Regions from separate parts of the Massilia sp. BAP21 genome, predicted to be linked through region 1. Evidence: predicted binding sites of a transcription regulator. Region 1 holds the regulator's gene; each other region holds the start of a gene.
What was found. Region 1 encodes FliA, which starts transcription of late flagellar genes. Its sites were predicted from a motif close to CTAAAGTTTNNNNNNNNNNNGCCGNTA; they were not measured.
Positions count from the first base shown of each region.

Region 1 (10,535 bases):
GCGATCTCGGCGGCCAAGACCATGACCAACAACTCGAACACCTACATGACGAATGGGGTGATGGGCACGCGCTACAAGAAATGGTTCGGCACCGTGACCTCGACTCGCCAGAACACGGTCAAGTCGCACTACGCCGCGATCAAGAACGCCTTCGATACCAAGAACGTGATCGTCGACTGCAACTGCAACGACAGCGCCTACGCCTACGTGTACCCGACCCAGCCTTACCGCATCTACGTCTGCAAGGCCTTCTGGTCGGCGCCGCTGACGGGTACCGACTCGAAAGGCGGCACCCTGGTGCACGAGATGAGCCACTTCAACGCGGTCGCCGGCACCGACGACCACGTGTATGGCCAGAGCGGCGCCGCCAGCCTGGCGATCAGCAATCCGAACCTGGCGGTCGACAATGCCGACTCGCACGAGTATTTCTCGGAAAACACCCCGGCATTGAACTGATCGGGCGGCCGATGTAACGAAGCCGGCTCCTGGAGCCGGCTTCGTGATGCGCTTTATTCCCTTTTTATTCGCCTTTTATTCGCTATTTGCCGGAGTGGGCAAAGGTGGTCGGCTTGGCGGGGCTTTCCGCCAATTGGTCCGGCTTGTTCGCATCGGTGAGGAAGGGACCGGCGTAACCGATGTTATAGGTGTGCCGGCCCGCCTTGAATGCGTACGAGGGCGTGATGTCGATCGTGCTCTTCAGGGTCTTGCCGGGTTCCACGGCCTGGTAGTCGGCAGCCGTCAGGGCGGCGCGTTTCACCATCTTGCCAGTGTAGTCGAGCGGGCGGTTATCGAAACCGCGCACGTCGAAGCGGCGCCCGGTCAATTCCTTTCCTTCCGCGATTTCGCGTGGGATCCAGATCGTTTGCTTGCCGTAGTTGAACACCGTCAGGAGCACCAGCACGCGGCCGTTGTTCGACTCGATGTCGATGGTCTGCTTGACGTTCACTCGGTCGGCTCCGGCGGCGCCCGCCAGTGCGGGGAGAAGGCTCAGCGCGGCCAGGGCGGTGAGCAGGAAGGGTCTGCGTTGCATGATTACTCCGTGAGGCTGGTCTCATGCATTGTGCGGGCGGGAGCGGAATTTGCCAAGGTGTGTGTGATGGTGGCGAGCGGTGAGACCGCGTGGGCACAAGTGCCCACCCTACGAACTCTGCTGTTGTAGGGTGGGCACTTGTGCCCACGCGGTATAGAATGTTTGGGTGAAAGAAAATTTCACCAAAGCCGCTCCAATGAAATATTATTTCACCGGCCCACCGGCTCCACTGTCGCCGGCACCGCCGTCAAAATCGTGATCGCCACCCGCCGGTTACGCGCCCTGCCCGCCTCGTCCCCGTTCGACGCCACCGGCTGGTTCGCCCCATGCCCCACGGCCGTCAGCCTGGCCGGCGCAATCCCGTTGTCGATGAACAGCCGCACCACGCTGCTGGCGCGCACGGCCGACAATTCCCAGTTCGACGGAAACAGCGGGCTGGCGATCGGTACGTTGTCGGTATGCCCTTCGACCTCGATCGCATGCGGGTCGTTCTTCAGCAAATCCGCCACGGTGCCGAGCGTCTCGCGCGACTCTTCGCCGAGCGCGGCCTGGGCTTCGGCGAACAGGATGCTGGCATTGATCTCGACGCTGACCCCGCGCCCGGTCTGCACCACGCGCACCTTGCCGGCCTGGACCAGGGGCATCAGCGAATTGTTCAGGTCGCGCGCCAGGGTGTTCATGCGCTCGCGCTCGCGCTTCGCGGCCTCGGCCCTCTTGCGCGCGATGATGCCGCTCAGCGGCAAGGCGTCGATGGCGCTGCTGGCCTGCGGCGTTTCCGGGTTGCCGCCGAAGGCGCTGCCGAGCGCATCCGACAGCACCTTGTACTTGCCTTCGTTGACCACCGAAACCGCGTACATCACGACAAAGAAAGCGAACAGCAGCGTGATGAAGTCGGCGTAGGAAATCAGCCAGCGGTCGTGGTTGTCCCCGGCGCCGGCGCCATGGCCGGCGTTGCCGTCCTCGTCGTAGCGTTTGCGCGCCATTGCCTCAGCGCTTCGCCAGCAGGCTGGCCACGCGCTCTTCCACCACGCGGGTATGGTTGCCGGTGGCGAGGTCGTGGAAGACTTCCAGCAGGATTTCGTACTGCGCCACCTGGTCCGACACGATGGCCTTCAGCTTGTTCCCCACCGGCAGGAAAAACAGGTTGGCCAGTCCCACACCGTACACGGTCGAGACAAAGGCCACGGCAATGCCCGAGCCCAGGCGCGAGGGATCGGACAGATTCTCCATCACATGGATCAGCCCCAGCACCGCGCCCAAAATGCCGATGGTCGGCGCGTAGCCGGCGGCGGACTCCCAGATGCGCGCCGCCTGGCGCTCGCCGAATTCATAGGCGTTGATCTCGGTTTCCAGCAAATTGCGCAGCTTGTCCGGGTGGATACCGTCGACCACCAGCCGCAGGCCCTTCTGCACGAACAGGTCATTCGTGCCCATGTACTGTTCCAGCGACAACAGCCCGTCGCGGCGTGCCGACAGGCTCCAGAGGGCAATCGCCTGCGCCAGCGGCTGGCGCCCGCTTTTCGGCGGGAAGAATACCCAGCGCAGCATACGCATGCCGCGCCGGAAGGTCCTGGCTTCGGATTGCAGCAGCACCGCGCCGAAGGTGCCGACCACGACGATGGCAAACGCCGCCGGCTGGATCAGCGAGGCAAAGCGGCCGCCGTCGAGCATGTGCCCGACGAACAGGCCGGCCAGCGCCAGCGCCAGGCCGATCAGGCTGGCGAAGTCCACAGTCTCTCCCGCAGCGACGCACGCAGCCGCGCCACCGCCTGTGTATGGAGTTGCGAGACACGCGACTCGGACACGCCGAGCACGGCGCCGATTTCCTTCAGGTTCAGCTCTTCCTCGTAGTACAGGCCCATGAGGATCTTTTCGCGCGGCGGCAGGCCGTCGATGGCCTCGATCACGGCCGAGCGGAAGTCGGTGTCGAGCAGCGCGCGCAGCGGGTCGTCCTCATCCACGGCGTAGCGGTCGAGGAAGCTGTCGTTGCCGTCGTCGTCGTGGAAGTCCTCGTAGTAGACCAGCTGGTGGCCGCCGCCTTCGAACAGCATTTCCTGGTATTCCTCGAGCGGAATCTCGAGCGACCTGGCGACCTCGAGTTCGGTCGGCGCGCGGCCCAGGCGCTGCTGCAGAGCGGTCATGGCGGATTCCACTTTCTTCATGTTCTGGCGGGTGCTGCGCGGCATCCAGTCGTTGGCGCGAAGTTCGTCGACCATCGCGCCGCGGATGCGCAGCACGGCATAGGTTTCGAACTGGGCGCCGTGGTTGTCCTCGTAGCGGTTGATGGCGTCGAGCAGGCCCATCATGCCGGCCTGGATCAGGTCGTCGACCTCGACCGACGGCGGCAGCTTGGCCTTCATCTGGTGCGCCAGGCGCTTGACCAGCGGTTGATGCTGGGCGAGCAAATGGTTCTTGTCCGCTTTCCCTTTGACGGTATACATGCGTGGTCTTTTTCTGTAAGTCTAGTAGCGCGCGCCGTCGCGGCGTCCCCGTCCGGCCAGGTCCGGCAGGGCGAAGCGCCCGGCCAGCTGACGGAATGCCACCGAGGCCCCGGCCATCGGAAACGCGTCCACCACGGACCGTCCAAGCCGCGCGGCGCGGTGCAGGTATTCGTCCGCCGGCACCGAGCCCATCGAGGTCAGGCTTACTGCCAGGTAACGGCTTGCCGCCTGCGACATATTATCGTAAACGACACGGGCCTCCGCTTCGCTGGCGCCGGTGACCAGGATGCCGAACGGACGCCGCCCGAACTCCTGCGCCAGGCGCTTGATGAGCCCATAGGCGCTGGTGATCGAGGCGGCGCTGGCCGAGACCTGCACCACGATTTCCGACTCGGCCAGCACCGGTACGGCAAAGCTGCCGTCACGCTGCAGTTCGGCGTCGACCATGACGATGCCGCCCTGCCCCTGCACCAGCACGTCGAAGGCCTTCGCCAGGCGCCGTGCTTCGTCGCTGCCGGCGCGCGGCGCCGCGCCTTCGCGCACGAGGGTGGCCACGCTGAAGCCTTGTGGCGCACGCTGCACCACCTGGTTCAGCGCGCACTCCTGGCGCGCCACCTGCAACAGGCTGGTGTGGCGGTCCAGGTCGAGGGCATGCGCAATGCCGGTCCCGCCCTGGCAGGCGTCGACGATCAGGACATCGTTGCCAGCCCGGGCCAGCGAGGCGCCCAGGTTCACCAGCATCGGCCGCTTGCCGTCGCCCGCCGTCGCCGACAAGAAGCTCACCACGCGCGGCTTGGGCCCGGCCAGCATGCGGCGCAGGCCTTCGGCCTGGTCGAAATCGAAACTAGCCAAAGTACACTCCACGCAAGGTGTGGTCGTTGTTCAGGTTACCGGTATTGGCCATCATCATCGGCAGGTCGGCATCCTCGAACTGGCTGCCGGCGTCGCGGCGGCTGCGGAAGGCGCGGTCGACCAGCATGGCGCGGTCGGCCAGGTGCAGGTCTTCCGGCACGCGCTGGCCGTTCGAGATGTAGTGCAGGTTCAGCTTGTTGCGGATCATTACGTCGAGCACGTTGCCGATCGAGGCGGCTTCGTCGAGCTTGGTCATGATGCAGCCGTACAGGCCGCTGCCCTGGTAGGCGCGCACGACCTCGTTCAGGGTCTCGTTGGTCGACGTCGCGTTCAGGCAGAGCAGGCGCTTGACGTCGGCGCCGGCGCCGGCCAGCATGGCCACCTGCTCGGTTACCATCTGGTCGCGTTGCGACATGCCGATGGTGTCGATCAGCACGGTGTGCTTGTTCTTGAGCTCTTTCAGGGCGATGCGCAGATCGGCTTCGTCCTTTACCGAGTGCACCATCACGCCGAGGATCTTGCCGTAGATGCGCAGCTGTTCGTGGCCGCCGATACGGTAGGCGTCGGTGGTGATCAGCGCCAGCTTCTCGGCCCCATGGCGCAGCACGCAGCGCGCCGCCAGCTTGGCGGTGGTGGTGGTCTTGCCCACGCCGGTCGGGCCGACCAGGGCGAACACGCCGCCGCGGTCGAGCAGCGACTCTTCGTCGGACATCGTGGTGAGGTTACGCGCCAGCACGGTCTTGATCCAGCGCATGGATTCCGCCGCATCCTTGTCGGCCGGCAGCTTGTCGATCAGGTAGCGCGACAGCGAGGCCGAGAAGCCGGCGGCCAGCATCTCGCGCAGCACGACGGCCTTGTGCGGCTCGCGCTGCTGGGTGCCGCCCCAGGACAGCTCGGCCAGCTGGCTTTCCATCATCCCGCGCATGGCGCGGATTTCGCTCATCATGCCGCTCATCTCGGCGGCCGCCGATTCCTTGGCCTGCGCCATGGCATCCTGCATCATCCGGCTCATGGCGGCCATGTCGAAGGCCGGCGCAACAGCAGCAACAGCAGCAGCAGCCGGGCGGCGCACGGCAAACTCCGGCTCGGGTGCGAAATCCGGCTCGGCCTGGGCGGCGCGGCGCGCGAACACTTGTTCCGGCGCCACGGCCGGCGCACTGCCGCGACGGTTGACGAAGGCCGGCGCGTCACGCTCGGCAGCATCGAGCTGGCTCAGGCGCGGCTGAGGCTGGGCCATGTCCGACTCCGGCGCGGGTGCGGCCAGTGAGGCGACATCATCATTGTCCAAGGCCAGGATCTCGACCACGCCATCGACGGGACGATTGGAAAGAATGACGGCATCCGGCCCGAGCGCTTCGCGCACCTTGCGCAAGGCTTCCCGGGAACTCGCAGCAGTAAATTTCTTCACATTCATCTTTTTCTCCGCACTGCATCATGTTGGTGCGACAGGCAGCATCCCTGTCTAATGCCATGATTATTGACGATGCCGTCAAGCAAGCATCTGGAGAGAAAGCGGGGAAAAAGGGGTTATTTCTCGGAAGGGGTGCAGCGTAGACAGGCGCGAACGGCGTTTGGGCCGGATTGCGGCAGACGCGGCCCCGTGAAAACGTACGAAAAAAATGGCGCCGGTGTTCGCTCCGGCGCCACTGCTCTTATTTACTGCGCACCCACCAGGCTGGTCACCCGAATCGTCTTGGTCTCCGGAATCTCCGAATGCGACAAGACCTTCAGTTGCGGCAGCGCGCGGCGCAGGAAGCGCGACAGCAGCACGCGCAGCGGGCCTGGCACCAGCAGCACCGGCGTGTGGCCCATGGCTTCCTGCTGCTGCGCCGCATTGTGCGCCTGCTGGGCGATGGTATCGGCCAGGCCCGGCTCGATGCCGGTGCCGTCGCCGCCGGCGCCCAGCGCCTGCATCAGCAAGCGCTCGAGGCGGTTGTCCAGCGTCATCACCGACAATTCGTTGGTGCCGGGGAACAGCTGCTGCACGATCGCACGTCCCAGCGCAATACGCACCAGCGCGGTCAGCTCGGTCGGGTCCTGGGTCTGGACCGCATGTTCGGACAGCGTTTCGATGATGCTGCGCATGTCGCGAATGTGTACGCCTTCGAGCAACAGGTTCTGCAAGACCTTCTGCAGGGTCGACAGCGACACGACCTTCGGCACCAGGTCTTCGACCAGCTTTGGCGATTCCTTGCCCAGGTGGTCGAGCAGCGCCTGCACTTCCATGCGCCCCAGCAGCTCCGACGCATGCGTCGTGATCAAATGGTTCAGGTGGGTGGCCACCACCGTACCGGCGTCGACCACGGTATACCCGAGGTTCTGCGCTTCGTCGCGCAGGCCAGCCTCGATCCAGACAGCCGGCAGCCCGAAGGCCGGATCCACCGTTTGCTGGCCCGGCAGGGTGCCGCTGGCCATGCCCGGGTTGATCGCCAGGAACTGGCCGTTGATCGCTTCGCCGGTGCCCACTTCCACGCCCTTCATGGTAATGCGGTAGCTCGACGGCTTCAGTTCCAGGTTGTCGCGGATGTGCACCGGCGGCGCCAGGAAGCCGACTTCCTGGGCGAACTTCTTGCGGATGCCCTTGATGCGCTTGAGCAGCTCGCCGCCTTGGGTCTTGTCGACCAGCGGAATCAGGCGGTAGCCCACTTCCAGGCCCAGGGTATCGACCGGCATGATGTCCTGCCAGGTCGCTTCTTCGGTCTCGGCGCTGGCCGCCGTGCTGGCGCCGGCTGCCGCTTCGTCGGCCGCCGCTTCGGCTTCGCGCTGCGGGGCCTCCTTGGCACGCTTGGCCAGCAGGTAGCCCGAGCCAACCAGCGAGCCGGCCAGCAGCAGGAACACCAGGTTCGGCATGCCCGGGATCAGGCCCAGGCCGCCGATGATGGCGCCGGTGATGTACAGCACTTCCGGCTTGGCGAACAGCTGGCCGACCATCTGGCCGCCAATGTCCTGGTCGTTGGCCACGCGCGAGACCACCATACCGGCGGCGATCGAGATGATCAGCGAGGGAATCTGGGCCACCAGGCCGTCACCGATGGCCAGCAGGGTGTAGGTCTTGGCGGCGTCGCCGACGGCCATGTCGTGCATCACCACGCCGACGATCAGGCCGCCGATCACGTTGATCAGGGTAACCATGATACCGGCCACGGCGTCACCCTTGACGTACTTCGAGGCACCGTCCATGGCGCCGTAGAACTCGGCTTCCTGGCCCACTTCGTCACGGCGCTTGCGCGCCTCGGCTTCGCCGATCATGCCGGCGTTCAGGTCGGCGTCGATCGCCATCTGCTTACCCGGCATCGCATCCAGGGCGAAGCGCGCGCCGACCTCGGCGATACGGCCCGCACCCTTGGTAACGACGGTAAAGTTGATGATGGTAAGAATCACGAACACCACGATACCGACGGTGTAGTTACCGCCAATCAGGAAGTGGCCGAAAGCCTCGATGACCTTGCCGGCCGCGGCGCCGCCGGTGTGGCCTTCGGTCAACACGATACGGGTCGATGCGACGTTCAGCGACAGGCGCAGCATGGTCGACACCAGCAGGATCGCCGGGAAAGCCATGAAGTCGAGCGGCTTGACCGTGTACAGTGCGGTCAGCAGAACGATCACCGACAGGGCGATATTGAAGCTGAAGAACAGGTCGAGGACGAACGCCGGCAGCGGCAGGATCATCATTGCCAGCAGCAGGATGATCAGGATCGGCGCAGCCAGGGCGCTGCCCCTGCTACCGAGGCCGGTCAGCCATGCTGGCAGTCTCAAACTATTCATGCATTACTCCGTTATCGGGTGGAATCGGGTTTCTTTTGCGAAGCCGGGTTCAGCGGGTCCATCTCCGGCGGCACTGCCAGCTTGGTCGGGCGATCCGGGTAACGGCCGCCAGCCTTGTAGTTACGTACCTGGAACACATAGGCCAGCACTTCCGCCACCGCCGAGTACAGCGTTTCCGGGATCTCGTCGTCGATCTCGGTGTGCTTGTACAGGGCACGGGCCAGGGCCGGCGCTTCCAGCAGGGCCACCTTGTTCTCGCGCGCCAGCTCGCGGATCTTGGCGGCCACTTCGTCCACGCCCTTGGCCACCACGCGCGGCGCGCCGGCCTGGCCGTCGGTGTACTTCAGCGCCACCGCGTAGTGGGTCGGGTTGGTCACGACCACATCTGCAGTAGGCACATTTTGCATCATGCGGTTGCGCGCCATTTGCCGCTGCATCTGGCGAATCTTCCCTTTAATCTGAGGATTGCCGTCGGATTCTTTCGATTCTTGAATCATTTCCTGGCGCGTCATCTTGTGTTTATTGTTGTAATGCCAAATCTGGTACGGCCCGTCGATGAGGGCGATCACGCCCAGTGCGCCGACGATGTACAGGAAAGTGCGCGCGAGCAAATCGCCCAGGTGGCCGCTCGAGGTGCCGAGCGGCTCGACCGCCAGGCCCAGCACGGCATCGGTCTCGCTGCGGATCACGATCCAGGCCACGGCACCCACCACCAGGGTCTTGGCGATGGCTTTCAGGAGTTCGATCAGGGAATTCGTCGACACCATGTTGCCGATGCCCGAGATCGGGTTCAGCTTCATGAAGTTCGGCATGAAGGCTTTCGAGCTGAAATTGAAGCCGCCGACCAGCATCGGCGCCGCCAGGGCAACGAGCATGATGGCAAAGGCCAGCGGCAGGCAGGCCAGCAGCACGCCGCCGACGTCGTTGATGATGCGCTCGAGCAGCACGGCGGAGTTATAGACCTGCTCGCGGTCGAGCGTCAGGCCGGAGGCGAGCGCGCTTTCCAGGCGGCCGACCAGGCTGCCGCCCGTGATCCACAGGCCGGCGCCGGCAGTCATCAGGACGGCAAAGGTCGCGACTTCGCGCGAGCGCGGAATATCGCCCTCTTCACGCGCTTTCTCTAATTTTCTGGGCGATGCGTCTTCTGTCTTCTCTGCGTCGCTGTCTTCCGCCATGTCCGCTCCCTGTTACCGCCAAAATAGCCAGGATGCGATTATCGCCGCTGTTGCCGTAGAGCCATAGACGAAACAAGAGGGGGAAAGGCCGGTAATTCGGCGCCTGCCGGAAGACCGTCCGCATCGCTTCAAGCTGGTGAAGAGAAATGCGGACCTTGCCGGATCAGCTTTGGACCGGCTCTGGCTCGGCGGCCAGCGCGGCGATGGAAGCGGCCACGCGCGCCTGGCTGCGCATGGCGCGGCGGCGGCGGGCGCGGGCGGCATGCGCCACGTACCAGTAGAAGCCGAGATACAGCGCGAAGCTGGCCAGCGTGGCTGGCAGCAGCGCCGGGGAATTGTCGGCGAAGCGCACCGCCAACCAGGCCGGCACGGCGGCAATGGCCCAGCAGAATGGCGATACGAAGGCATTGCGCAGCGGCGCGCTGAAGGCACGGAAATAGCGGCCAGTAATCGCGATCTTGACCAGGCTGTGCAGGTGGCAGCTGTCCGGCTGGCCCGGATGGCGCCGGCACCACAGGCGGCGCGCGATGGTGAACACGGTTTCGAATACCGGATAAGCGCAGGCCAGCAGCGGCGCCCAGGGCGAGATGTCGGGATTGCGGTAGACCAGCATCACCGACAGCCAGGACAGCAGGAAGCCGAGCAGGTAGGCACCGCCATCGCCGAGGAACAATTTACCAAACGGGAAATTAACCAGGAAGAAACCGGCAGTCACGGCGCAGATCAGGAAGCACAGGCGCGCCAGTTCGGCGTCGCCGTAACCGTCGGCAATGAAGCCGAGCGCCACCAGGCCGATGACCACGGTGCCGCTGGCCAGGCCATTGAAACCGTCGATGATGTTCACGGCATTCGCCACGCCGCCCACCGCAAACGCGGTAAACAGCACCGACAGCGGCAGCCAGGCCAGGGCCGCGTCGAGCGGGTCGAGGCCGGTTTCCAGGATATGGACGTCGGTCAGCGCCCAGCACAGCACACCGCTGGCCATGGTCGCGAGCAGGCGCGCGCCGATCGAGACGCGGCGCGTCAAATCTTCGGCGATGCCGAACAGGAAGGCGGGCAGGGAGGCGAGCAGCAGCGGCGCGAACAGGTCCTGCTGCGCATCCGACGACAAGGCGCAGGCCACGAACAGGCCGAAAATGATGGCCAGTCCGCCGATCCGCGGCGTTGGAGCGCTGTGGAACTTCTGTACGCCGCGCGTTGCATCCAGCGTAAACCGGCCGTGCCAGCGCGTCGTTGCAACGAGCACCAGCGAGAAGACCAGCGATACCGTCA
Region 1 covers NZ_CM173596.1:3,241,436-3,251,970, reverse strand. The annotation lists gene ACWYRN_RS14280 (M35 family metalloendopeptidase) at 1-456, shown strand, start outside; gene ACWYRN_RS14275 (hypothetical protein) at 539-1,030, opposite strand; gene motD (flagellar motor protein MotD) at 1,240-2,013, opposite strand; gene ACWYRN_RS14265 (flagellar motor protein) at 2,018-2,761, opposite strand; gene ACWYRN_RS14260 (RNA polymerase sigma factor FliA) at 2,743-3,471, opposite strand; gene ACWYRN_RS14255 (MinD/ParA family ATP-binding protein) at 3,493-4,323, opposite strand; gene flhF (flagellar biosynthesis GTPase FlhF) at 4,316-5,737, opposite strand; gene flhA (flagellar biosynthesis protein FlhA) at 5,980-8,088, opposite strand; gene flhB (flagellar biosynthesis protein FlhB) at 8,100-9,263, opposite strand; gene ACWYRN_RS14235 (MraY family glycosyltransferase) at 9,427-10,535, opposite strand, start outside.

Region 2 (10,535 bases), 360 kb from region 1:
CGTCGGCGGCGGCCATGATGGCGTCGGCCTTGTCCTTCGGCAGCTTGCCAAGCGAGCGGTTGACAGCGGCGGCGGCGCGCTTGACCTGGGCCAGCGCGGCCACCAGTTCCGGCGCCATTTTTTCGGTGGAAATGTGGAAGTGGTGCAGGGAGCGTTGGGTCTGGGCGCCCCATAAATGGCCGGAAGGTACCTCGATCGGGCCAAAGCTGTCTTTTTCGATACGGTTTTCCATTGGCGGTCCTGTTATTTCGAAGGCTGGAGCTAAAGAGTGTAGCGCAACACCCGTTAATTACGCTGAGGCTACAAATTCACCCCTATATATGGCGATTCGCCCTTTCCACCTGTTTGCCGGCTTGCTGCTTCCGTTCGCGGCGCCCGGTCTCGTCCACGCTGCGGAGCTCGGCGACGCGCGCGTGCTGTCCTATATCGGCCAGCCGCTGGCTGCCGAAGTCGAGCTGACTTCCGTCGAGGATGCATCGAAACCCGTGCAGGCCCAGCTGGCGCGCCGCGACGTCTACCGCGGCGCCAACATCGCCATGCCGCCGGTGCTTTCCGGCCTCGACATTGCTGTGATCCGCCAGGGCGGCAAACAGTTCCTGCGTCTGGCTTCGGTCAAACCGGTTGAAAGCAAGCACTTGCACGTCTACCTGGAACTGGTCGATGGCGGCCAGCGTTCGGTGCGCCTGGTTACGCTGTGGCTGACGCCCGACCCGGACCCGGCGCCGCCGCCGGTGGCGGCGCCCGTCCCGGCGCCGGTCCTTACCCCGGTTGCCCTTCCGCCGCCTGCCGAGCCTGCCGCATCTGCAGCGATAGCCGCGCAGCCAGCCAAGGCCAGCAAGCCTCCGGCGCCGCTGCCCAGGCCCGTGCCGCCGAAGCGCCGTCCAGCACCGGTCCAGGCCGTAGCTGGCGAGCATCCTGCCGAGGACGCGGCGCACGTCGCCCCGCCGAAGCCGGTCGTTGCCGCTGCCGGATCGGTTGCCAAGCCGGATGCCGCGGCCGCCGGGCCGGCTGGGTCGCCCGCGGCCTGCGCCCCGGCGCCGGCTGCTGCGGAACTCAACGCGTGCGCCGTGCTCGGGGCGAAAAACGAGGCGCTGCGCCATGAACTCGGCCAGCTCGAGGACAAGGTCAAGGTCTTGCAGGTGGCAACCGGCGTGAAGTCGGCTTCCGAAGCCGATGCCGAGACCGTCGCCAGGGCGAATGCGAAACTCGATGCGGATGCGCAGACAAAGCCGGAGACCAGGCCGGATGCCGGTCCGAAGCCGGCGCCGCGCATCCACCGCAAGCCGAAACCGGCCGCGCCGCCGGAAGAGCCGATGCCCTGGCTGGCCATCGGCGGCGCCCTGGCGGGCCTGCTGGCGCTGGCCGGCCTGTTCCTGGTGTGGCGCCGCCGCCGCGCGGCCGCAGGCAAGGAACTGAAGACGGCGCGCGAGCCTGAAGTCGTGGTCCTGCCCCAGGATGGCGGGGCGGCGAAGCCGAGCATGATGTCCGTGCTGAAGGCGCGCCTGGCGGCTTTGCAGGCCAGGAAGCGTCCGGCGCAGGCTGCGCGTACCGAACCGCAAGCCGCCGACGAACAGCCGCTTACCCAGCCGGAATAAGCCGCCGGCAAGGAAAAAAGGCGCGCACGAATTGGTCTACACAAGCCCGAAAATTCGGTTATACTGAATTCGCTGGTTAATAAAACCACAAAAAAACGGCCCCAGGGTCCGGCGCAGCCACCACCGATAGCGTGGCGCGGGAACCGGATGTACGTCGCAAGACGCCTGTGTACGGAAGCGGTTGTCTGCCAACAGCGGCAGTCGACGCCGGATGCAACCGGCAAAGAGGCGGCACCAGGACTAGCCTGGTGTTCGCTCTCCGAATTCATGCAAACGGACCTGTTCCGCGTGCAGCAAAGACAAGGCGCCCACGGGCGCCTTTTTTGTTGCCTGCTTCGTTCCTTGCCTGCCCTCAGGTGTCCGCCGATTGTTCCCTTGCTGTCCGCTTGCCTTGGTTCCATGGCAGGAGTCTGCCCAAGCCATCCCTCGCGCCCAACAAAAAAGCGCCCGCAGGCGCTTGTTCGTTCGAGCAGCTCGGCTCAGTGCGCACACATCGCACGGTCGAGCTGGCCCATCCATGGCTCGGTGATGTCGCGAATCGCGCGGTCGTTGGCCATGATCTGCTTCAGCAGATCGATCTTGCGCAGGCGGCGCGCGCCTTCGAGGGCAGGGACGCCGGTGGCGGCAGCGCTGGCCTGGCTGGCGCACTCGCCCTGCAGTGCGTCGAACCCGTTCCAGTCACCCGATTGCGCGGCGCCAGCCATCTTGCCCGTCAGGCCGGCAATATTTTCGTACATAGCGAGGACTTCGTTCTGGTTCATCTTGGCACCGAGGCAATTTTTTCCGGACGGATGACCGGTTGTCCTCCTTTTACGGCAGTGTTTTTGGAAACTTTAGGCCTTTTGCTAAAAAATTTTGAAAAATCTTTTATCAATACCGTCGCCGTCGGCAGCCCCGCTGATTTGCATCATGGCGATATGATGGGCAATATGCGGCCAAGAACTTCGGTCCGGAAATCCGGGTCGAAGCTAGGACGCGAACAAACGCATCCGCACCGCCGCAATGTCATTGCAAGGTCACCGCACAACATAAGGAAGCACATGACTATTCGCTGGACCCTGGCCAGGACGGCCATCGCCCTGGCCCTTGCTGGCTCCGCCTGCGCCGTGCCAAATTTTGCCGCTGCCCAGGCCGCCTCGCCCACTGCGCCCGCAGCTCCCAAGGCCGACAAGCCGGCCGCCATGACCGTGTTGCCTGGCGACGATTTCTTCGCCTATGCCAACGGCGACTGGCTGGCCAAGACCGAGATCCCAGCCGACCGCGGTTCCTGGAGCGCCATGGGCGCCCTGGCCGAAGACACGAATACCCGCATCGCGAAGATGATCGAGGCGCTGGGCGCGGCGGAGGGAACGTCCGGCGACGCGCGCAAGGTGGCCGACTTCTACGCCGCCTACATGGACGAAGCCGCCATCGAGAAGCGCGGCCTGGCCCCAATCAAGCCGATGCTGGCGGACATCGCCGCGATGGAGGACAAGGCGGCGCTGGTGCGCGCGCTGGGCGCCTCGGTGCGGGCAGACGTCGACCCGCTGAATGCCACCGATTTCTTTACCGAGAACCTGTTCGGCGTATGGGTCGCGCAAGGCCTGAACGATCCCTCGCGCAACCTGCCTTACCTGCTGCAGGGCGGCCTGGGCATGCCCGACCGCGCCTACTACCTGGAAAACAACACGCGCATGGCCGAGCTGCGCACAAAGTACCAGCAGCACATCGCCGCCATGCTGAAGCTGGCCGGCTTCGACAAGACCGACGAGCGCGCCGCCCGTGTATTCGAACTCGAACTCGCGCTGGCGCAAACCCATGCCACGCGCGAAGAGTCGGCCGACATCCAGAAGTCGAACACGGTCTGGACCCTGAAGGATTTCGCCGCCAAAGCGCCGGGCGTCGACTGGAATGCCTTCTTCAAGGCGGCCCGCCTGTCCGGCCAGGAACGCTTCCAGGTCTACCATCCGGGCGCGGTGACGGGCGCGGCGCGCCTGTTGGCGCATGCCGACGTCGCCGTCTGGCGCGACTACCTCGCCTTCCACAAGCTGAATCAATATGCCAGCCTGCTGCCGAAAGCCTTTGCCGACCAGCGTTTCGAATTCAACGGCAAGGCCCTGACCGGCACGCCGCAGCAATCGGTACGCTGGAAGCGTGCCCTGGCCGCCACCAACGAAGCCATGGACGAAGCCGTCGGCAAGATCTATGTCGAACGCTATTTCCCGGCCGCAGACAAGGCGCGCGTACAAAAGATGGTCGCCAACATCATCGAGGCATTCAGCGCGCGCATCGACAAGCTGGAATGGATGGCGCCGGCCACCCGCGCCCAGGCCCAGGCAAAAGTCAAATCGCTGTACGTGGGCGTGGGTTATCCGGACCAATGGAAGTCCTACGCTGGCCTGCAGGTGGAGCGCGATGATGCCTTCGGCAATGCCGTGCGCGCCGAGGCGTTCCATTACGCGCAGGAGCTGGCCAAGCTCGGCAAGAAGCCGCAGCGCCTTGACTGGGCCATGCCGCCGCAGCTGGTGAATGCCGTGAATCTGCCCCTGCAGAACGCGCTGAACTTCCCGGCCGCCATCCTGCAGCCGCCGTTCTTCGACCCGAAGGCATCCGACGCCGCCAATTACGGCGCGATCGGCGCCATCATCGGCCACGAGATCAGCCACAGCTTCGACGACCAGGGCGCCCAGTTCGATGCCCAGGGCCGCCTGCGCGACTGGTGGACCAGGGAAGACCTGGCCCACTTCAAGGCCGCGTCAGGCAAGCTGGTGGCGCAGTACAACACCTACCGGCCTTTCCCCGACCTGGCGGTAAACGGGCAACTGACCCTGAGCGAAAACCTGGCCGACCTGGCAGGGCTACAGGCGGCTTTCGACGCCTATACAGCCTCGCCGGCGGGCAAGGCGGCAGGCGTCGAGGGCGAACGCCAGTTCTTTACCGGCTTCGCCCAGGGCTGGCGCACCAGGATGCGCGAAGCCTCGCTGCGCCGCGCCGTACTGACCGATGGCCATGCACCGGCCCAGTACCGCACCTACATCGTGCGCAACCTGGACGGCTGGTACCGGGCCTTCGACGTCAAGCCCGGCCAGGCGCTGTACCTGGCGCCGCAAGACCGGGTGCGGATCTGGTGATGGGGGAGAACGACGACCCCGCCGGCCGCGCTGCCGGCGACGCGCCCGGCGCTTTTGACACCATCACGCAGCGCACGCTCGCGCATTACGAGCGCAACGCCAAGCAATTTTTTATCGGAACGATCGACCACGACGTCAGCCAGAACGTCGCGGCGCTGCTGTCTGCCATCGACGCGCCGGCGCCGTTCACGCTGCTCGACCTCGGCTGCGGGCCGGGGCGCGATCTGAAAACCTTCAGCGCGCTCGGGCACCGCGCCATCGGGCTCGACGGTTCGGTCGAGTTCGTGGCCATGGCACGCGCCTACAGCGGCTGCGACGTCTGGCACCAGGACTTCCTGCACCTGGACTTGCCGCCGGCAAGCTTCGACGGCGTGTTCGCGAACGCGTCGCTGTTCCACGTGCCGAGCGCGGCGCTGCCCGACGTGCTGGCGGCGCTGTACGGCGCGCTGAAGCCAGGTGGCGTGCTGTTCAGCTCGAACCCGCGCGGACACAACGAAGAGGGCTGGAACGGGCCGCGCTACGGCAGCTATTACGACTATCCGACCTGGGAGCGGCACCTGGCCGCGGCGGGCTTCGTGGCGCTGCACCATTACTACCGGCCGGAAGGCCTGCCGCGCGAGCAGCAGCCCTGGCTGGCCAGCCTGTGGCGCAAACCCAGTGTTAACCAGCGCACAGAGATGCCCAGCCATCAGGCTTAAGGTGTGACTTCGTTTCACTACATCAAAGAGGTAATGTCATGAACGAAGACCAGATCAAGGGCAAGGCCAAGGATATCGGCGGCAAGGTCCAGCAAAAGGTCGGCGAAGCCGTGGGCAGCCGCCAGCAGCAGTCCGAGGGTTTGTCGAACCAGGCCGAAGGCAAGGTCCAGGAGAAGGTCGGCGACGCCAAGGACATCGTCAAGGGCAACCGCTAAGCGCGCCGCGCCCAACCGCGCCTTTCAATGAACAACAGCCGCGATGCGTCGCGGCTGTTTTGTTTTATGCGGGCGCCATCCGCGCCCGTGCTGCATTCATGACTTGTCGTCTTCCTCGACCTTGTCTCCCAGCATATCTTCCACGTACAGCATCTGCACCAGCACCTTCAGCGCGGCCGTCAGCGGCGTCGCCAGCGCCACGCCGGCAAAGCCGAACAGCGTGCCGAACACCAGCTGCATGGCGATGATGAGCGCCGGCGGCAAATCGACGGCGCGCGACTCGATCATCGGCTGCAAAATATAGCCCTGCACCAGCTGGATGCCGGCGAACAGCAGGACCACGTACAACGCCATGTCGGGACTGATCGAGAACGCGATCAACACCGCCGGCACGCCGGCCATGATGGGCCCGACGTAGGGAACGAAATCCAGCAGCCCGGCAATGATGCCGAGGATCAGGGCCAGCGGCACGCCCAGCAGGCTCAGGCCGACCGAGGTGACGACGCCGACGATCAGCATCGAGACCGAGGTACCCAGCAGCCAGCTCGACAAATTGCCGCCCATTTTTTGCAGCACCTGGCGCGCGCGCGGACGTTTCGGCTGGGGTATCAGCTTGACGAAGCCGCTTGTATACAAGTGTGGCGAGGCGGCGAAATAAATGCCGACAACCATGATGATGACCACGTTGCCGATGGCGCCGAAGATGCCCGTAAAGAACAGCCCGGCATTCGGCATCATCGAGGACATCTGCTTCATGGCGTCTTCCGGTGCAGGCAGTTCCGAGGCCAGGCGCTGCAGGATCGGATGCTGCTTGACGAATTCCTGCAGCTTGCCGATCGACTGCGGCACCGCCTCGGCCAGCTTGTTCGACTGTTCGGCGATCTGCGGCGCCATGGCCCAGCCGCCCAGCCCGATCACCGCGAACAGCAGCAGCACCACGATGGCCAGGGCGATGGGCCGCTTGATGCCGGTGTAGCGCGCCAGCAGTTGGCTCAGCTTATACAGCAGGACAGAAAACAGGATGCAGGCGAAGAGTAGCAGCAGGGCATCGACCGCGAACCAGGCGGCGGCCAGGCCGAGGATGAAGAGGACGCCGACGCCGTCAATGATGGCGGTGCGTTTCATCAGCTTGCGCTTGGGTATGGCTTCGGGTTCACCGCGGCCGGGGAGAGTGGACATCTGTTCATTCATGCTGGTGCTCGATTATCAAAAGGATAATGTCAGCCTACCATCACGTAAGGACAACCGGCGCATGGATGGGCATCAAGGTGCACTTCTGCGATATGGACGAGCTGTGTGCGTGGCCGTACAGATGGGCAGGTTGGGCGGGCGTATTCTGGACCCATCGCGCGGCACATCGACCGCGCCTTTTACGCAAGGAGAACGACCATGAACGAAGATCAAGTCAAAGGCAAACTGAAAGACATCGGCGGCAAAATCCAGGAAGAAGCCGGCAAGCTGGTCGACAACAAGGAAACCGAAGCGAAAGGCCTGAAGAACCAGGTCGAAGGCAAGACCCAGGAAAAATACGGCGACGCCAAGGAAACGCTGAAAGACGGCATCGACCGCATCTAATGCACCTGGCCGCCAGGCCGCGCCGGGTTATCCCGGCCGGCGGCGGCCTGTAACGAAAAACGGGCCCCGGCGTCTGCGACGCGCGGGGCCCGTTTGCTGTTGATTTTGCCGCCGGCGATTACTGGATTTCGTAGGCGCCGATGTCGATCGTGCCACCCTTGGTCGAACGCGAGGAGTAGGTCGCGGTGTGCTTGTAGCTGGCAGTCGGCTTCAGGGCCAGGCCGCCGGCCGAGTTGCCCGGGTTCGAGCCGGCATTCACGATCTGCGCGTTGCTTGCCGGGCGCAGGTCATACGTTGCCTTGTTGACGAAGTTGCCTGCCACCGAGCGGTAGTTGGTCTTCTGGATTGCCGTGGCCTGGGCCGTGACCGTGCCGCCGCCGACGAAGATGTTGTTGATTAGCTTGGCTGGCGTGGTTGCGTTGCGGATCGTAACGAAGGTGCCGCGCGAGCTTTCGTCGTTGACGAAGGTATTGTTGATCACGTACAGGTCGGTCTTGCGGGTGCCCACGCCTTCTTCGCCGTACGACACCATGGCCGGGTTGTTGTTCGACGCCGGTTGCTGGATCACGTTGCCGATCAGGTAGGTGGTGCCGCCGTTCGGCACGTTGACTTCGTAGCTCGGCTTGCCTGCCGCGGTGCTGCCGGTTTCGCCCGAGCGCAGGCTCGAGAAGCGGTTGTAGGCAATCATGTTGTACAGGCCACGGGTCTTCAGGTTGTGGCCGACGTTTGCGTCGTGCGAGAAGTTGTAGCGGAAGTAGAGTTTCGCGACCTTGCCGATGTACACGTTGTGGGTGTAGCCGTCGCCGCGGCCGTTGCGGCCGAACTCGTTGTATTCCATGGTCACGGTGCTGGCTTCGTTCACGCCGCTCAGGACACCGTTCTCGTTGTCGTGCAGGAAGGAGCGACGCAGCGTGAAGTTGGTGCCTTCCAGGCGCAGGGCGGCGCCATTCTTGTCGGGGACTGCGGCGCCCGACATCTCGACGTTGTCGATCGTGATGTCATTGCCGCGCACGACCCAGATCGCCTTGCCGCCGGAATGCTTGCCGCCGGCCTTGATGTGCGGACGGCCGTTCACGCCACGGATGGTGAGCTTGCTGGCGGAAATCGCGCAGACGTCGCCGGAATAGGTGCCGGCCTGGATGTCAACGGTGTCGCCGGTCTTGGCGGCGGCAAAGGCCTTGCATGGGGTGGCGTAGGTCTTGCCTGCGCCCACGCTCAGGGTAGCAGGCGAAGCCGGTGCCGCGATGGCGGCGCCGAGCACGAGAGCGGAGGCGGCGAAAGCGATGCGGTTGGTGCTGATGCGGATCGATTGCATGGTATTCCTCGTGTAATGCACGCTCTGGAGAAGAGCGTCTGTGAGATCAGGAACACGCAGAATACCGTGCGGAATTAATTCCGTGGGGACATAATTTGTTACAGGAAACCTAAACAGCCGAGTTCAATTTATCACATTCCTATAGGAAAGAACGTGCTTTAAAGCATGCGAATCGGGTACGAAAAAATATTGAACAACGTCGCCTGAACGCAACAGAAAGTGTTGACTTTTTGCGTAATGACGAACTAATTAATTCCTCTTCGGAAAGACATTTTTTCCACGAGGAAAAAGTAAAGGCCGGAATAGCTACAATTCATGCGGCTTTCCGGCCTTTTGCCAGGGTTCAAGCAAAGTGCGCGAGCTTGCCGCAACCTTGCCGATAACAGATAAGCATTACTGCGGTGCGGTACCGCCCAGGTTCTTCTTGAAGAAGGCTTCGATCAGGCCATACACGTGGCGCTGGCTGGTACGGCCCGAGATGCCGTGCTTGGCGCCCGGATAGGTCATCAGGTCGAACTGGACGTTGCGCTTGACGAGTTCGTCGATCAGGCGGGTGCTGTTGGTGAACAGGACATTGTCGTCAGCCATGCCGTGGATCAGCAGCAGCGGCGACTTCAGGCCATCCAGGTGGGCGAATACGCCGCTGCGCGCGTACGCGTCCGGGTCCGACTTCGGCGTGGCGCCGACGAACTGTTCCGTGTAGTGGGTGTCGTACAGTGCCCAGTCGGTGACCGGCGCCACCGACACGCCCATCGCGATCTTGTCCGACGCCGCCGCCAGCAGGCGCAGGGTCATGAAGCCGCCATAGCTCCAGCCGAACACGCCCACGCGCTTGGGATCGACAAAGCTCTGCTGGGCCAGCCAATCGATGCCGGTGACCTGGTCTTCGACTTCGTTCTTGCCGAGGTTGTTATAGATGACGTCGGTGAATTGGCGCTCGCGGCGGCTCGAACCACGGTTATCCAGGCGGAACACCACGAAGCCTTGCTGGGCCATGTACTGGTCAAAATAATTGCCCCAGGTACGGGTCACGCGCTGCGAGTGCGGGCCGCCGTAGGTGAACAGGAAGACCGGGTACTTTTTCGTCGCATCGAAATTGGCCGGCTTGATCATCGAGTAGTGCAGGGTTTGGCCATCGTGCGCCTTGATCGTGCCGAATTCGGTCGGCAGCAAGTCGGGCAGGTACTTGGCGAACGGGTGGTTCGCGTTCAGCTCATTGTGCTGCAGCCACTCGACCATGGCGCCATCGGCGCGGCGGATCGACACTTGCGGCGGGGTGGTCGGGTTCGAATAGGTATCGACAAAGATCTTGCCGTTGCCTGCGAACGCGGCCTCGTGCCAGCCGTCGCCCTTGCTGATGCGGACCGGCTTGTTGGCGTTGCTGCCGTTCAGGGCCAGCGCATAGGTCTGCTTGTCGATGACGGCGTCGCGGTTCGACGACACGTACACCTTGCCGGCCTTTTCGTCGACGGCCAGCACGTTGTCCACGCCCCATTCACCGCTGGAAATCGGGTTGATCAGCTTGCCGTTCAGGTCGTACAAATACAGGTGGTTCCGGCCGCTGCGCTCGGAAGCCCAGATAAAGGCCGGGCGGTTCTTCAGGAAACGCAGGTCGTTGTGGATGCTGACCCAGGTCGGCGAGGTTTCGGTGAGCAGGGTGCGCTGGGCCAGGCTGGCGGCGTCGACGGCCACCAGGTCGAGGCGCTTCTGGTCGCGCGTCTGGCGCTGGTAGGCCAGGGTCTTGCCGTCGGCACTCCAGTCGGCGCGCACCAGGTAGATGTCCTTATCCGCGCCGAGGTCGACTTTGCGCGAGACGCCGGTGTCAGGCGACACGATGAACAGATCCACCAGCACGTTCGGGTCGCCGGCGGCAGGGTAGTGCTGGTCGATCACTTCGGTGCGGTCGGCAAAGATCTCGAAGCGGCGCGCCACCGGCACCGGCGCTTCGTCGTAGCGTTTATAGGCAATGGCCGAATCGTCCGGCGCCCAGTAATAGCCGGTGGTCTGGTCCATTTCTTCCTGGGCGA
Region 2 covers NZ_CM173596.1:3,604,159-3,614,693, forward strand. The annotation lists gene fumC (class II fumarate hydratase) at 1-232, opposite strand, end outside; gene ACWYRN_RS15920 (FimV/HubP-related protein) at 321-1,595, shown strand; gene ACWYRN_RS15925 (flagellar protein FliT) at 2,075-2,332, opposite strand; gene ACWYRN_RS15930 (M13 family metallopeptidase) at 2,636-4,705, shown strand; gene ACWYRN_RS15935 (class I SAM-dependent methyltransferase) at 4,705-5,403, shown strand; gene ACWYRN_RS15940 (CsbD family protein) at 5,442-5,618, shown strand; gene ACWYRN_RS15945 (AI-2E family transporter) at 5,715-6,809, opposite strand; gene ACWYRN_RS15950 (CsbD family protein) at 7,008-7,193, shown strand; gene ACWYRN_RS15955 (right-handed parallel beta-helix repeat-containing protein) at 7,312-8,508, opposite strand; gene ACWYRN_RS15960 (S9 family peptidase) at 8,902-10,535, opposite strand, start outside.
Region 2: the regulator FliA is predicted to act here: its motif matches at 2,406-2,432, upstream of ACWYRN_RS15925 (flagellar protein FliT).

Region 3 (10,535 bases), 830 kb from region 1:
GATTCCGCCACCGCCCCCGCCCAGGAACGCCACACGGCCGAATTCCTGCGCGTGAAGGGGCTGGCCGAGCGCGGCGTCGCCAGTGCCCAGCACAGCCTGGGCTTCATGTACGTGAACGGCCAGGGCGTGCCCCAGGACTACGAACTGGCCGTCTCCTGGTACCGCATGGCCGCCGCCGCCGGGCTGGAACAGGCCCAGTACAACCTCGGCGTGATGTACCAGAAAGGCCAGGGCGTGGCCCAGGACCACGCGCAGGCGCTGTACTGGTATGGCTGCGCGGCCGAGCAGGGTTATGCGCCGGCCCAGTACAACCTGGGCTGGCTGTACGCCAAGGGACAGGGCACGCCCGCCGACGTGCACAAGGCGCTGCACTGGTTCCGCCAGGCCGCCGAGCAGGGCGACGCCGGGGCCCAGCACAACCTCGGCCTGATGTACGAGGGCGGCAAGGGCATCGCCCAGGACCAGGAGGCGGCCTCGAACTGGTACCGGCGCGCGGCCGAAGGCGGCTATGCGCGCGCCCAGTTCGCGCTGGCGCTGCGTTACGACAGCGGGCAGGCGGGCCTGGGAACGGCGCGCGACCCGGCCCAGGCCCTGGCCTGGATGCGCCGCGCGGCGGACCAGGGCCATGCGCCGGCCCAGTTCAACCTCGGCCTGCGCTACGACAAGGGCCAGGACGTGGCGCAGGACAGCGCCCAGGCGCTGCACTGGTACACGCGCGCGGCCGAGCAGGATCACCTGAGTTCCCAGTTCAACCTGGCCCTGGTCCACGACAGCGGCCACGGCGTGCCGCGCAACGAAGAGGCGGCGCTGAAGTGGTACCGGCGCGCGGCCGAGGGCGGCCATGCCGGCGCCCAGGACAACCTCGGCCTGCGCTACGAACACGGCCAGGGCGTGGCGCGCGACGCCGGCCTGGCCGCGCACTGGTACCGCAAGGCGGCCGAACAGGGCCTGCCGGCGGCGCAATACCACCTCGGCCAGCTGTTCGATGCGGGCCAGGGCGTGGAACGCGACGCCGAGCAGGCCGCCGCCTGGTTCGCGAAAGCCGCCGAGCAGGGCCACCTGCGCGCCCAGTTCGACCTCGGCCTGCGCTGCGAAGCCGGCAACGGCGTGCCGCGGGATACGGCGCGCGCCCTCGACTGGTACCGGCGCGCCGCCGCGCAAGGCTATGCGCCGGCCCAGCACATGGTCGGCGCCCTGCTCGAACGCGAAGACCAGGGCGACCCGCGCGAGGCGGCCGAGTGGTACCGCAAGGCCGCCGAGGGTGGCCATGCGCTGGCCCAGTTTGCGCTGGCGCTGCGCTATGACAGCGCCCACGGCGTCGAACGCGACTACGAAGCCGCCCACTTCTGGTACCTGTGCGCCGCGCGCCAGGGCCATGCGCGCGCCCAGTTCAACCTCGGCGTGATGGCGGCGGCGGGGCAGGGCACGCAGCGCGACCCGGTCGAGGCCTATGGCTGGCTGCATCGCGCGGCGCGCGGCGGCATCCCGGCCGCCACGCCCTACCTGAAACGCCTCGCGGCGCGCATGGCGCCGGTGCAGCTGGCCCAGGCCCAGGTGCATACCGAAGGTGCGTAGGGTGGACGGGTATTTCCGTCCACGCGTCCAGGCACCATCCGCATACCGATATCGCTTCGCAAAAGTCCGCATACGCGAGGCACTCCATATAGAATACCGCCCACAACAAACCCCCGCTTTCGGAGACACATGAACAAGAAGCTTCTCGCCGCGCTGGCGCTCGCCTTTGCCGGCAGCGCGCTGCACGCACCTGCATTCGCCGCACCTTCTGCCGCATCGTCCGCAGCTGCCGCCAAGGCCGCCCCCTTCGACCGCGCCGCCTACAACATCAACTACAAAAAGTTCGTGCTGCAGAACGGCCTGACCCTGATCGTGCATGAAGACCACAGCGTGCCCGTGGTCGGCGTGAACATGTGGTACCACGTCGGTTCGCGCAACGAAAAGCGCGGCAAGACCGGCTTCGCCCACCTGTTCGAGCACTTCTTCTTCAACGGCTCCGAGAACTACCCGCACGGCTTCCGCGAGGCGATGGACGACCTCGGCGCGAACAACCGCAACGGCACCACGAATACCGACCGCACCAACTTCTTCGAAGACGTGCCGGTGTCGGCGCTGGAGCGTACCCTGTTCCTGGAATCGGACCGCATGGGCTTCCTCGGCAACTACATCTCGAAAGAGATGCTCGAGCGCGAGCGCGGCGTGGTGCAGAACGAGAAGCGCCAGGGCGAGAACCAGCCGTATGGCCGCGTGCGCATGGAAGTGAGCGCCAAGATGTACCCGTACTCGCACCCATACTCGTGGTCGACCATCGGCTACATGGAAGACCTGCAGGCCGCTTCGCTGGACGACATCAAGGAGTGGTACCGCACCTATTACGGACCGAACAACGCGGTGATCGCGCTGGCCGGCGACATCACGCCGGAACGCGCGCTGGAACTGGTCAACAAGTACTTCGGCGCGATCCCGCCGGGCCCGCCGCTGCCGCGTACCGAGGCCTGGATCCCTACGCTCGACCGCAACATCCGCGACGAGATGGAAGACCACGTGCCGCAGGTACGCATCTACCGCAACTGGCATGCCGCCGCGTGGAAGGACGCCGACGCCGCGCGCCTGTCGCTGCTGGGCGCCGTGCTGGCCGGCTCGAAGAGCGCGCGCCTGGACAAGCGCCTGGTCTACGACAAGGGCCTGGCCACCAGCGTCAACGCCTACCTGAACGACGCCGAACTGGCCGGCACCTTCAACCTGGTCGTCACCGTCAAGCCGGGCGTCGATCCGCTGCTGGTGGAACGCGAAGTCGACGCCATCGTCGCCGAGCTGCTGGAGAAGGGCCCGAGCGCCGCCGAACTGGCGCGCGTGAAGACCAGCATCCTGGCCGACTTCTCGCGCAGCGTCGAACGCCTGGGCGGCATGGGCGGCCGCTCCGACGTGCTGGCCGAAAGCATGACCTACGGCGGCCGCCCGGACGCCTACCTCGACCGCCTGGAACAGATGGCGAACACCACCCCGGCCGAAGTGAAAGCCGCCGGCGGGCGCTGGCTGCGCGCGAACCACTACACGATGACGGTGCGTCCGTTCGCCAAGCTGGCGGCGGCCAAATCGACCATCGACCGCAAGCAGCTGCCTGCCTTGGGTGAGGCGCCGGACGTGAAGTTCCCGGCCCTGCAGCGCGCCCAGCTGAAGAACGGCCTGAAGGTGATCCTGGTCGAGCGCCACAGCGCGCCGATCGTGAACGCGACCCTGGCGATCGACGCCGGCGCCGCCTCGGACAGTACGGCCAAAGCCGGCGCCGCCGCGCTGACGCTGGACCTGCTCGACAAGGGCACGAAGACGCGCGACGCCTTTGCGCTGTCGGACGCGCTGGAAAGCCTGGGCGCCAACCTGTCCACCGGCACCGGTCTCGACCAGTCGCTGGTGCGCCTGCAGGCGACGTCCGCCAATCTGGCGCCGTCGCTGGCGATCATGGCCGACGCCGCCTTGAATCCGAGCTTCCCGCAAGACCAGTTCGCCCTGCAAAAGGGACGCCGCCTGGCCGGCATCGGCCAGGAAAAGGCCCAGCCGACCAGCCTGGCAACGCGCATCCTGCCTGGCCTGCTGTACGGCCAGGAGCACATGTACGGCAAGCCGGCCAGCGGCTATGAAGCCAGCGTTGCCGGCATCACGCGCGACGACCTGGCACAGTGGCACGCGATCTGGTTCAAGCCGGGCAGCGCGACCCTGGTCGTGGCCGGGGATGTGACCATGGACAAGCTGCTGCCGGCGCTGGAAGCCTCGTTCGGCAAGTGGGCGGCCGGTTCGGCGCCGGCCAAGCAGGTGAATGGCGCTGCAGCTGGCGCGCCACGCAAGATCTACCTGATCGACAAGCCGGACGCGCCGCAGTCGACCATCGTCGCGGCCCAGCTGTCGCTGCCGTACGGCCAGCCGGAAGACCTGGCGATCGAGCCGGTGATGACCAACTTCGGCGGCATCGCCACCTCGCGCCTGAACCGCAACCTGCGCCTGGACAAGCACTGGAGCTACGGCACCAGCGCGCGCCTGTCGGAAGTGCGCGGCCAGCGCAGCTTCGTGACCATCGCGCCGGTGCAGACCGACAAGACGATCGAGGCAATGCGTGAAGTGCGCAAGGAAGTGCAGGGCGTGGCGGGCGAGCGTCCGCTGGTCGGCGCCGAGTACGAGAGCATCATGCGCAACATGACCTCGCGCCTGGCCGGCCGCTTCGGCACCCTGAACGCGCTCGAAGGCGCGGCGCTGGCGACCGTCAACCTGGGCCTGCCGGAAGACTACTGGGCCAACTACGCGCGCAACGTCAAGGCGCTGACGCCGGCGCAGCTGGGCCAGGCGGCCGGCAAGTTCGTCAAGCCGGAAGAGGTGACCTGGCTGGTGATCGGCGACTTGCGCAAGGTCGAGGCGGGGATTCGTTCGCTGGGCTGGGGCGAGGTGGTCGTGCTGGACCAGGACGGTAAGCCAATCCGGTGATTGCGTGATGGACTCGCGGCAACGGTAGCGGGCGATACGCCGCTGCCGCGGGTTCAAGGATGAGCACGTAACCGCGTGGGCACGGAGTGCCCACCGTACGGTTGCCAGCCCGGCCATAAGGCCGTTAGCACTGCATTGCTGACCGTACGGTGGGGTCATTGATGCCGGGGGCATCAATGACGTGCCCACGCGTAACGATGCATGGTGATAGCGCCATTCCGATCGAAACCTTGGCACCCCGCCAACGCCTCCAAACGCACACCCGCAGCTTTTCCACCCACCCTGTTGTACCCCAACCTCACCCGCGCGCCACGCGCAACGCGACTGGTATATACTGTACATCCATACAGCTCCACCTTTCGCGATGGAACTTACCGACAAGCTCGAAATCCTGGCCGACGCCGCCAAGTACGACGCCTCCTGCGCCAGCAGCGGCGCCCCGAAGCGTGCGTCCGACAGCAGCGGCGACGGCATCGGCGCCACCACCGGCATGGGCATTTGCCACAGCTACACGCCCGACGGCCGCTGCGTCTCGCTGCTGAAGATCCTGCTCACCAACTTCTGCATCTACGACTGCCAGTACTGCGTCAACCGGCGCAGCTCGAACGTGCCGCGCGCCCGCTTCTCGGTCGAGGAAGTGGTCAAGCTCACCCACGATTTTTACCTGCGCAACTACATCGACGGCCTGTTCCTCAGCTCGGGCATCATCCAGTCCAGCGACTACACGATGGAGCAGCTGGTCGAGGTAGCGCGCCAGCTGCGTGAAGTGCACAAGTTCCGCGGCTACATTCACCTGAAAACCATCCCCGACGCCGACCCCGCGCTCATCGCCAAGGCCGGCCGCTATGCCGACCGCCTGTCGGTGAATATCGAGCTGCCCACGCACGACAGCGTGACGCGCCTGGCGCCGGAAAAGAACGTGCACACCATCAAGCTGGCGATGGGCTCGATCCGCCGCAAGCTCGACGAAAAGGCCGAGGAGCCGAAAGCGCCCGCGTTCGCGCCGGCCGGGCAGAGCACGCAGATGATCGTCGGCGCCGACGCCAGCGACGACCACACCATCCTGAACACGGCCGAAACCCTGTACGGCAGCTATAAACTCAAGCGCGTGTATTACTCGGCCTTCAGCCCGATCCCGCAAAGCCCGAAGAGCGTACCGCTGGCGCCGCCGCCGCTCATGCGCGAGCACCGCCTGTACCAGGCCGATTTTCTCTTGCGCGGCTATGGTTTCACGGCCGGCGAAATCATTCCGCAATCGGGCAACCTGGCGCTCGACATCGACCCGAAACTGGCCTGGGCGCTGGCCAACCGCGAGCACTTCCCGATGGACCTGAACCGCGCCGACGCCGAAATGATCGCGCGCGTGCCCGGCATCGGCATCCGCAACGCCAAGCGCATCGTCGAGCTGCGCCGGCTGCGCCGCGTGCGCTGGGAAGACCTGTCGCGCCTGCGCTGCAGCATGAAGAAGATCGCACCCTTCGTCGTCACGGCCGACTACAAGCCGGCCCAGGGACAATCGAGCACCCACCTGCTGCGGCGCCACCTGGCCGACGCACCCGAGCAGATGAACCTCTGGCCGGAATTGCAGGCCGCATGAGCGCGGCAGCAGCGGCGTCGGCAGTTGCGGCCGGACAGCCGCTGCTGGTCGCCAGCTTCGCCGAATGGCGCGAAGCGGCGCGCGACTTACTGGTCCACGCCGTGCCGCCCGAGCTCGTTACCTGGGGCCAGCCCGGCGCCGGCGATCTGTTTTCAAGCGCGCCGATGCCGGACACCGCGGCGCAGCATCCATCCATCAGCCTGGATCAGACACGGCCCGCGCCGCATGTGCCGCGCTCGCTGATGGACATGCTGCAGACGGCCGCCTGCTGCCGCATGCCGGACCGCTGGGCCTTCCTGTACCGCGTGATCTGGCGCTGGACGCAGGGCGAGCACGACGTGCAGTCCGCCGCCGATGCCGACGGCGGGCGCCTGCATTCGATGGTGAAGGCGGTGCACCGCGAGGAGCACGACATGCACGCCTACATCCGTTTCCGCGAACGTCCCGAAGCGGCCGGGCCGCCGCGTTTCGTGGCCTGGTTCGAGCCGCGCCACGACGTGCTGCCCCAGGTGGCCGAGCATTTCGTCAGCCGCATGGGCAAGGTCAGCTGGATGATCGCCACGCCCGACGCCAGCGTGCTGTGGGACGGCGCCACCCTGCACAACACCGGCCCCCTGATGAGCAGCGCGGCCGATCTCGACGACGCCGGCGAAGCGCTCTGGCTCACCTATTACCGCAGCATCTTCAACCCGGCGCGCCTGAATACCCAGGTGATGCAAAGTCATATTCCCGCGCGTTTCTGGAAGAACCTGCCTGAAGGAGCGATTGTGCCGAACATGATTACCGATGCCGCCCTCGGCGCCCGCCGCACCGGCCAGGCCCAGGCCGTCGGCCGCAAGAGCGGCGCCACCATCCCGATTGCCCCGGCCGATGCCCAGCCTGAGCGCCAGCAGCCGTCGAAGCTCGACGAATGCCGGCGCTGCGAACTGTGGCAGTACGCCACGCAAGCCGTGCCCGGCGAAGGGCCGAAGCATTCGCCGATCATGCTGGTCGGCGAGCAGCCGGGCGACCAGGAAGACCTGGCTGGCCACGCCTTCGTGGGGCCCGCCGGCAAGCTGCTCGACAAGGTGTTCGATGCCGCCGGCGTCGAGCGGCGCGGGCTGTATCTCACGAATGCGGTCAAGCACTTCAAGTGGGAACCACGCGGCAAGCGCCGCCTGCACAAGACCCCGGCCCAGCGCGAGGTCGAGGCCTGCCATTACTGGCTGGACAAGGAACTGGCGGCGGTGAAGCCGAAGGTGATCGTGGCGCTGGGCAGCACGGCGCTGAAGTCGGTGTTGGGTACCGGCAGCGTGACGCTGAAGGACACGCTCGGCAAACCGATCCGGCACGACGGCCGCTGGGTGGTGACCGTCTACCACCCCTCGTACATTCTGCGCGTGCCGGATGAAAACGCCAAGCAGCAGGCGTTCAAGGTGATGGTCGATGGGCTGAAGCTGGCGCAGGAATTATTAGAGCGGCCGCCGGAAGAACCGCCGGCCTGAGACGGTTCGGGATGTCGCGTCGCGTGACCGTCGTTCCAATCACGAACATCGAGGAAGGCGTAGGGTGGGCTCTCGAGCCCACGCGCTACGGCAGGGGCCAACGATTGTGGATGAGCTTGCATGCGGCCGCAGATCAACCGATATCGATTCGAATATCGTCTCGGCCACCAAACGCAGCACCGCGTGGGCACAAGTGCCCACCCTACAACATCAAGGCCCCACCGCCACATCGAAGCGCACCAGATCCCCCGCGCTGACCTGCTTCGCCGCCGACGCCGGCTCGATCCGGCCGATCGCAAACCCCGGCTGCACCTGCACGATCGCCACCGTTCCCAGCGGCGCCTCCACCGTCCCCAGCGGCACCAGCGGATCATTGCCGTACACCTGCTGGCGCGCGTCGCTCCGGTACAGCACCAGCTGGTCGCCCGGCGTCACCGACGAGGTGCTGCCCGCATCGATGAAAATCCGCTCGCCCTGCACCTGCACCACCTTGGCCATGAAGGGCAGCGGCGCGATGTCGCGGGTGATCTGGGCAATTCCCTCGTCGAGCGCGCGCAGGATGGCGCCGCCGAAAGGCGTGGCGGCAAAGCTGGCGCTGCCGAAAGGCTTGTCGCGCCCGATGCGGCGCTCGCCGACACCCTCGGCCACCACGGTGCGGCGTGCCACCAGGGCGCCGCTCAAGCCGTCGTGCACATAAAAGGCGATCTCGATGCGGCGTGCATCCTTCTTGAGCAGGCCGTAATAGGCCGGCTTGCCGAAGTTGCTGGCGTCGATGATCTCGCCCGAGATCACGAACTGGCTCTCGTACAGGGCGGCGATGCGGCGCACCGCGGCGGTGTCGACGGCCGGGCCGGTCGTTCCGGGCGCGATCACGTAGGGGCTGTCCTTGCCGAGGAACTTGCCGCTCTCGCCCATGCGGCGCAGCAGTTCCTGGGGCAGGCGGGTGGCGATGTTGTCGATGTCGTCGAGCTGGGGCGAGCTGCGCACATGGAAGGGCGTGACGACGATCTTCTTGCGGTAGGCCAGATTGACGTTGCCGCGCGGACGCGCCTCTTCTTCCTTGACGGCCACGCGCACGTGCAGCAGCTGGCCGGTCTGCCATTCGCGCACGACCTGGTAGTTGTCGAATTCGGCGCCCGGCTGGACGCGGCTGCTTTCCAGCGGCTTGCCCGCTGGCTTGGCGCCGCTGCCGGCGGCCACGTCGACCCGGGCCGCACTGCGCAGGCCCAGCTGTTCGAGGGCGTCGCGGATTGCCAGCTGGCGCGCACGCGCGGTGCCGCCTTCGTCGATCAGGGCCACGCCTTCGGCTTCGGCCGGTGCCGCCTGGGCCGGGGCGTTGAATGCCAGCAGCAGCGCCAGCAGGGCACTGCCCAAGGAGCGGATGATCTTATTGCTGGGCATGGTAGAACGACGCGCCGTAGGCAGCGCTGGGGCCGGCGTTGCCCACCAGGGTGCGGACGTTCTTTGCCACGGCGGGCTGGGCGGGAGCTTGCGCCCCGGTCGGAACCTGCATCTGCGGTGCATTGGTGTCGAAATCCATCTCCACGGTGGTTTCATAGCTGCCGTCGTCGCGCGGGGCGACGTTGGTCACGCGCGCGCCACGGATGAAAGCGTCAATATACACCTTGAAACTGTCATCCTTCAGGGCCAGCGAACCAACCGTGCTGCCGCCTTCGACGCGCACGCCATACACCTGCTCGGCCATGGCGCGGTAGGCGTCCAGGCGCGCCGCGCGCATGGCCAGCAGCCGGCGCTGGGCCGGCGAGATGCGGTCGCATTCGCCCTGGCAAACGGCAGTGTTGACGGCGCCATAGCCAGTGGCGGTGAGGGTGACGATGGCAGGCTGGGCACGCTGGATGGGCGCCGGCTTGGCGGACATGGTGGGCATGCGCACGGTGCCGCATGCGGTCAGCAGCGTGGTAGCGGCAAGGGCGAGAGCAACGACGAGTTTCATGACGTATCCGTAGAGTGTTCGATGCGCATTCGAGCGCGGTATCTCCATGGATAACGGATGCGCCCGCCGTATCTTGATGGCTTCAGGAAATATTTGTACCGAAATGTCGCAAAAATGCGCGATTCCTGATGCGTTTGATATGGGTCCTGGTCGGAACGGCATCGGCGAGATATTAATCATGCATATGTCTCTTGTAACATCTTGTTTCTTGCTTATATCGATTAATCGGATGACAATGCTTTTAGTCAACTCAAAAAGAGGGATGTCACGATGTTCACACGCGCTTTACCCGCTTTGACCCTGTGTTTCCTGACCTTGCCGGCGCTGGCCCAGACCGTCGCGGTGGCCGACCCCGCACCCGTCACCGATGCCGCACCGGCCGACGCTGCCGGCGAACCGCTGCCGCAGACCATCCTGGTATCGGGTTCGCGTCCTGGTCCAGGACTGTGGAAGGTGTCGAAGGGCGACCACGTGATGTGGGTGTTCGGTGCCTACGATGCGCTGCCCAAGAGCATCGAATGGCGCTCGAAGGATGCCGAGCGCAAGATCGCGCAGTCGCAGGAATACCTGGGTGGGCCCGGCATGGGTGTCGGCGTCGGCTGGGGCGGCATTGCTGCTTTGCCGTTCATGGTCGGCTTCAAGAAAAATCCGGACGGCGTCACGCTCAGGGACTTGTTGTCGCCCGATTTGTACGCGCGCTGGGCTCCCCTGAAACAGAAATATTTCGCCAACGATGACGATATCGAGCGCGAACGCCCGGTATTCGTGGCGCAGGAACTGTACCGCCGTGCGATGGTCGAGGCCGGCCTGGCCAGGGGAACGGAGCCACGTGAAGTGCTGGGCAAGCTGGCCAAGAAGCACAACGTCAAGTACACCGAGACGACCGTCCGAATCCAGGTGAAGGAGCCGGTCCGGACCGTGCGCGAGTTCAAGAAGACCGTGATGGAAGACGTTCCTTGCCTGGCTGCGACCATGAGCAGCCTGGAAACCGACGTCGAGGCCATCCGCGTGC
Region 3 covers NZ_CM173596.1:2,413,699-2,424,233, forward strand. The annotation lists gene ACWYRN_RS10620 (tetratricopeptide repeat protein) at 1-1,575, shown strand, start outside; gene ACWYRN_RS10625 (M16 family metallopeptidase) at 1,705-4,488, shown strand; gene ACWYRN_RS10630 (putative DNA modification/repair radical SAM protein) at 4,853-6,085, shown strand; gene ACWYRN_RS10635 (UdgX family uracil-DNA binding protein) at 6,082-7,569, shown strand; gene ACWYRN_RS10640 (flagella assembly protein FlgT middle domain-containing protein) at 7,780-8,970, opposite strand; gene ACWYRN_RS10645 (LPP20 family lipoprotein) at 8,957-9,523, opposite strand; gene ACWYRN_RS10650 (TraB/GumN family protein) at 9,794-10,535, shown strand, end outside.
Region 3: the regulator FliA is predicted to act here: its motif matches at 9,575-9,601, upstream of ACWYRN_RS10645 (LPP20 family lipoprotein).